Linked DNA regions of Alloalcanivorax dieselolei B5. The protein of the gene in region 1 binds, or shares a complex with, the protein of each later gene. Links are inferred from orthologs where the notes say so. Each region holds a gene or a part of one and is shown in the gene's direction. Other genes may lie near its edges. The genes, in order: metK and groL.

Evidence for each region.
Region 2: the proteins of metK (region 1) and groL are in contact, whole or in part, in a cryo-EM structure (PDB 8P4O), measured with the Escherichia coli proteins. The link is inferred for Alloalcanivorax dieselolei B5 from one-to-one orthologs.

Annotation. Positions count from the first base shown.
Region 1 is NC_018691.1:265,017-268,267, reverse strand. The notes cover bases 122-3,051. They hold metK (methionine adenosyltransferase), read left to right. Parts: upstream 122-977; coding sequence 978-2,126; downstream 2,127-3,051. Other genes in these bases: ahcY (adenosylhomocysteinase), read left to right, coding at 2,608-3,051; B5T_RS01250 (four helix bundle protein), read left to right, coding at 2,207-2,551; B5T_RS01260 (metalloregulator ArsR/SmtB family transcription factor), read left to right, coding at 122-932. In the rest of the region: more of B5T_RS01260, read left to right, coding at 1-121; more of ahcY, read left to right, coding at 3,052-3,251. UniProt on the Escherichia coli protein: Catalyzes the formation of S-adenosylmethionine (AdoMet) from methionine and ATP.
Region 2 is NC_018691.1:3,837,982-3,841,163, reverse strand. What follows is about bases 246-3,106. They hold groL (chaperonin GroEL), read left to right. Parts: upstream 246-786; coding sequence 787-2,427; downstream 2,428-3,106. Other genes in these bases: B5T_RS17050 (IS110 family RNA-guided transposase), read left to right, coding at 2,840-3,106; groES (co-chaperone GroES), read left to right, coding at 444-734. Outside these bases: more of B5T_RS17050, read left to right, coding at 3,107-3,182.

The DNA of each region.
Region 1 (3,251 bases):
GCGACGGTTTGCGTCTGGAGGTTTTGCAGGTGCTCGGCCAGAACAGCTTCGGCGTGCTGGAGCTGTGCGAAATCATGGCCATGAAGCAGTCGGGCATGAGTCATCACCTCAAGGTGCTGGCCCAGGCCGGTCTGGTGGAGAAGCGCCGGGAGGGGAATTCCATCTTCTATCGGCGCCGTCTGCCGCCGGCGGATACCCAGACCAGCGCTCTGCACGGGGCGTTGTTCGAGCAATTGGATCAGACCCCGCTGGATACGGTGACGGCGCAGCGCCTGAAAGGCGTGCAGGCCCAGCGCGCGGCCCAGAGCCGGGCGTTTTTCGTGCGTCACGCGGACGATCTGGCCCGCCATCAGGACCTGATCGCCGAGCACGAGCAGTACGCCGAGCAGGCCTGCGAGTTATTGGATCGGGCTGCGGGCGGCACCGACACGGTGCTGGAGATCGGGCCCGGCGACGGCCGTTTCCTGGTGCCGCTGGCACAGCGTTTCGAGCAGGTGCTGGCCCTGGATCACGCCGAAGCCATGCTGGAGCGGGCCCGCCGGGAAGTGGCGGAACAGAGCCTGGACAATGTGCGGCTGGTACTGGGCGAATGGCCGGAGGCGGGAGCGGCCCTACCGCCGGTGAACGCGGTGGTGATGAACATGGTGCTGCACCATCTGGCCTCCCCCGCCGCCGCGCTGGAGGCCGCCGCCCGTCAATTAACCCCGGGCGGGGTGGTGGTGGTCACTGATTTGTGTCGTCATAACCAAAAGTGGGCCGTCGAGGCCTGTGGTGATTTCTGGCTCGGCTTCGACGAAGCCGATCTGGTGAGTTGGGCTGGTCGTGCCGGCCTGGTTTTGCGCGACAGTTTGTTCCTGGCCCTGCGCAACGGGTTCCAGGTACAGGTGCGCAGCTTTCAACGCGGTGGCGCAGAGATCGACAACAGACTCTGAGGTCCGTGTGGAACGTCAAACCCCAATCGAGGGAGTAAACCGGTAATGAGTGAATACAGCATCTTTACCTCCGAGTCGGTCTCCGAAGGCCACCCGGACAAAATGGCCGACCAGATTTCCGATGCGGTTCTGGACGCCATCATCGCCGACGATCCCCACGCCCGCGTGGCCGTGGAGACGCTGGTAAAAACCGGTATGGCGGTGGTCGCCGGGGAAGTGCGCACCAATACCTATGTGGAGCTGGAAGACATCGTCCGCCAGGTGATCCTGGACATTGGTTACGACAGTTCCGATGTGGGCTTCGACGGTGCCAGCTGCGCCGTGCTCAACGGTATCGGCAAACAGTCCGCGGACATCGCCATGGGCGTGGATGAGGCGGACAACAAAGACCTCGGCGCCGGTGACCAGGGCCTGATGTTCGGCTACGCCACCAATGAAACCGACACGCTGATGCCGGCACCGATCTATTTCTCCCACCGTCTGGTGGAGCGCCAGGCGCAACTGCGCAAGAACGGCACCCTGCCGTGGCTGCGCCCGGACGCCAAAAGCCAGATCACGCTGCGCTACGAGAACGGTTTGCCAGTGGCGGTGGAAGCCGTGGTGCTGTCCACCCAGCACGCACCGGACATCAAACTCGGTGATCTGCGCGAAGCGGTGCTGGAAGAGATCGTCAAGCCGGTGCTGCCCGCCGACTGGCTGCACAAGGACACCCTCTATCACATCAACCCCACCGGCAACTTCGTCATCGGCGGCCCGATGGGGGATTGCGGTCTGACCGGACGCAAAATCATCGTCGACACCTACGGCGGCATGGCGCGCCACGGGGGCGGTGCCTTCTCCGGCAAGGATCCGTCCAAAGTGGACCGTTCCGCCGCCTACGCCGGCCGCTACGTGGCCAAGAACATCGTCGCCGCCGGCCTGGCCGACAAGTGCGAGATTCAGGTGAGCTACGCCATCGGCGTGGCCGAGCCCACCTCCATCTCCATCAATACTTTCGGCACCGGCAAGATCAGCGACGACAAGATCGCGCAACTGGTACGCGAGCACTTCGATCTGCGTCCGCGCGGCATTATCGAAATGCTCGACCTGCGCCGTCCGATCTACCGCCCCACCGCCAGCTACGGCCACTTTGGCCGGGAAGGCTTCAGCTGGGAAGCGACGGATAAGGCGGAGGCGTTGAAAGCGGCATTGTAAACCGCTTACACGCAACACGCGGCACGCCGCCCCTTCGGGGCGCACGCCAGAAAGATCAAAACAAGGCTCAGGGATGAGCCATGTATCGACGTTACAAGGAGCTTCGAGTGTGGCAATCAGCCATCAAGCTGGTCCTGGCCACTCATGAGGTCACGAGAACCTTTCCGCTTGAAGAAAGATTCGTACTGACTCAACAAATGCAGCGCTCAGCGCTAAGCATTTCTTCCAATATCGCGGAAGGATATGGACGGGGAAGCGATGCGGATCTGCGTCGCTTTCTCTATATCGCCAGGGGTTCGCTTTTCGAGCTGGAAACGCAGGCCCTGATTGCTTCAGAGCTGGGGTATCTCGACATCACGTTGCTTCGAGAACCCATCGACAAGGTGTTTGCTCAACTCGCGGCATTAATCCGCCGGTTAAGCTGACAACGTTTTTATTAGCGTGATGCGTGCAAGCGTGTTGCGTGCAAGCGGAGGAAAACATGAACGCCAACGCAACCCCCACCGCCGACTACAAGGTCGCCGATATTTCCCTGGCCCAATGGGGCCGTTCGGAAATCGAGATCGCGGAAACCGAGATGCCGGCACTGATGGCGATCCGCGCCAAGTATCGTGCCGAGCAGCCGCTGAAAGGCGCCCGCATCATCGGCTGTATTCACATGACCATCCAGACCGCGGTGTTGATCGAAACGTTGAAGGAACTGGGCGCGGAAGTGCGCTGGTCCAGCTGCAACATCTTTTCCACCCAGGATCACGCCGCCGCCGCCATCGCCGCCTCCGGCGTACCGGTGTTCGCCTGGAAGGGCGAAACCGAGGAAGAGTACATGTGGTGCATCGAACAGACCTGCCGCGACGGCGACGGCAATCTGTGGGACGCCAACATGATCCTGGACGACGGCGGCGATCTGACTGCCTATATTCACGACACCTACCCGGAGATGCTGGATAACATCCACGGCATCACCGAGGAGACCACCACCGGCGTGCATCGTCTATATGACATGCTCAAGAAAGGCACCCTCAAGGTACCGGCGGTGAACGTGAACGACTCCGTCACCAAGAGCAAGAACGACAACAAGTACGGTTGCCGTCACTCGCTCAACGACGCCATCAAACGCGGCACCGA
Region 2 (3,182 bases), 3.6 Mb from region 1 along the record:
CCTGCCAAGCCGCTAAGCCCCAAGCCTGCCGCCAACTTTGGAGATACGAACCCGTAGGTCGCTACAAGGCCGCTGTAGGAGCTTGCCCTGCAAGCGAATTCTTGGACCGTAGTGCAATTCGCTTGCAGGGCAAGCTCCTACAGAGGCTTCGTAGTCCGGCCTGTAGGAAACTGCTTTAGCCGCGAGTACCCACCCTTTGGGCCGTCGCTGACACGACGCCAAAAATCGCTCCCGACGATTTTTTGTGCTCCGCGCTCTTGAAAGGCCGGCTGGCAGCCCCATTAGGTGGTCACCGGCGTGACGGCCTATTGACTGTCATGACGGTCCAATTATGATTAGCACTCTCTGGCATAGAGTGCTAAGCCGGGTCTGGCCATGCCGGTCCGGCCATGATGCTGACTACATTCGTTGATTGCTGAAACCTCAACAGGAGAAGAGAGGCAATGAAAATCCGTCCGTTGCATGATCGCGTACTGGTGCGTCGCGAAGAGGAAGAAACCAAGACCGCCGGCGGTATCGTGCTGCCCGGCTCAGCCGCTGAGAAGCCTTCCCGGGGTGAAGTGATCGCCGTGGGTAATGGCAAGATCCAGGAAAACGGCGATGTGCGTCCTCTGGACGTGAAAGCAGGCGACAAGGTGATCTTCGGCCAATACGCCGGCAACACCGTGAAGGTGGAAGGCGAAGAGCTGCTGATCATGAGCGAGGCTGAAATCCTGGCCGTGATCGAAGGCTGATCCTTATTCTCCACTGCTGTCCTGGATAACCGAATTTCAGAGGAACACGACAATGGCTAAAGAAGTACTGTTTAGTGACGACGCCCGCCAGCGCATGGTGAAAGGCGTGAACATCCTGGCCGACGCGGTGAAAGTCACCCTGGGCCCGAAAGGCCGTAACGTGGTGCTGGAGAAGTCCTTCGGCGCTCCGGCCATCACCAAGGACGGCGTGTCCGTGGCCAAGGAAATCGAGCTGGAAGACCGGTTCGAGAACATGGGCGCGCAAATGGTCAAGGAAGTCGCTTCCAAGGCCAACGACGAAGCCGGTGACGGCACCACCACCGCCACCGTGTTGGCCCAGGCCATCGTCAACGAAGGCCTGAAAGCCGTGGCCGCCGGCATGAACCCGATGGACCTGAAGCGCGGCATCGACAAAGCCGTCATCGCCGTGGTCGAAGAAATCAAGAAACTGTCCACCCCCTGTGACAACACCAAGAGCATCGAGCAGGTGGGCACCATCTCCGCCAACGCCGACAGCTCCGTGGGCGAGATCATCGCTCAGGCCATGGAGAAAGTGGGCAAGGAAGGCGTGATCACCGTTGAGGAAGGCCAGTCCCTGGCCAACGAACTGGAAGTCGTGGAAGGCATGCAGTTCGACCGCGGTTACCTGAGCCCGTACTTCATCAACAACCAGGAAAAAATGCAGGTAGAGCTGGAAGAGCCCTACATCCTGCTGGTGGACAAGAAGATCTCCAATATCCGCGAACTGCTGCCGGTACTGGAGAACGTGGCTAAAGCCGGTCGTCCGCTGATGATCATCGCCGAGGACATCGAAGGCGAAGCCCTGGCCACCCTGGTGGTGAACAACATGCGCGGCATCATCAAATGCGCCGCCGTGAAAGCGCCGGGCTTCGGCGATCGCCGCAAAGCCATGTTGCAGGACATCGCCATCCTCACCGGCGGTACCGTGATCTCCGAGGAAGTGGGCCTGAGCCTGGAGAACGTTTCCCTGGAAGATCTGGGTAACGCCAAGAAAGTGAACATCGACAAGGAAAACACCACCCTGGTCGATGGCGCTGGCCAGCAAGGCGATATCGATGCCCGCGTCGAGCAGATCCGTCGCGAGATCGATAACTCCTCTTCCGACTACGATCGCGAGAAGCTGCAAGAGCGTGTGGCCAAACTGGCCGGCGGCGTGGCCGTGATCAAGATCGGTGCCGCCACCGAAATGGAAATGAAAGAGAAGAAAGCCCGCGTTGACGATGCTCTGCACGCAACCCGTGCCGCCGTGGAAGAAGGCGTGGTCCCGGGTGGTGGCGTGGCGCTGGTACGCGCTCTGGCCAACATGGGTGACCTGAAAGGCGACAACGAAGAGCAGAATGCCGGTATTACCATCGCCATCCGTGCTCTGCAGGCGCCGCTGCGTCAGATCGCCACCAACGCTGGCGCCGAAGCGTCCGTGATCGTGCAGGAAGTTCGCAACGGCAGCGGTAACTACGGTTACAACGCCGCCACCGGCGAATACGGTGACATGCTGGAAATGGGTATCCTGGATCCCGCCAAGGTCACCCGTTCCGCGCTGCAGGCCGCCGCTTCCGTGGCCGGTCTGATGATCACCACCGAAGCCATGGTGGCGGACAAGCCGGAAGAAAAAGGTGCTGCTCCGGATATGGGCGGCATGGGTGGAATGGGTGGCATGGGCGGCATGATGTAATCGCCGCTCCGGCTCCCACCGAAGCCTGAAAAAGCCTCGCCCGCAAGGGCGGGGCTTTTTTATGCAGGTCGTTGGTGCTGGCCTTGGAGACTGAATTCAGAGGTTGCTACATGGCCGTTGTAGGAGCTTGCCCTGCAAGCGAATTGGGCCTGTTTACAAAGAATTCGCTTGCAGGGCAAGCTTGTATGGTTTCCCGGCAAGTCTTAGAAAGAAAAGACTTGTCGGGGTGGAGGGACCAAGCAAGCTTCTGACCCTAGGGTACAGACTGTGGGAGATATGGCCCCACCCCGCACCTTCAAACGCCGATAAGGAATCCATCGGCTGAGCGCACACTCAGACCGACGATACTCTGCAAGCCAGCGTTACGGTGCGCCCCGACAAGCCCATTTAACCTAGCTGACAGGGGTGCCCCATGGCAATGCCGGCAAGCCGCCCGGAGATCGGGATTGATGTGGCCAAAGACGACCTGGTGATTCACCTCCAGGACCTGAACCAAACCGTCACCATCGACAATACCCCCCAGGCCATCCGCCAATGGCTGGCCACCCTCCCCAAGGGCTGCGATATCGCCATTGAGGCGACCAGCACCTATCACCTGGACATTACCGAGCGCGCACACGCCAAGGGCCACCGGGTCTATGTGGTGGACGGCTACCGCCTCAGCAACTACCGCAAAGGCGTTGGAGGGCGGGCCAAGACGGATCTGGCCGATGCCCAGTTGCTGGCCCGCTATCTGCGCAGGGAGAAAGACGAGT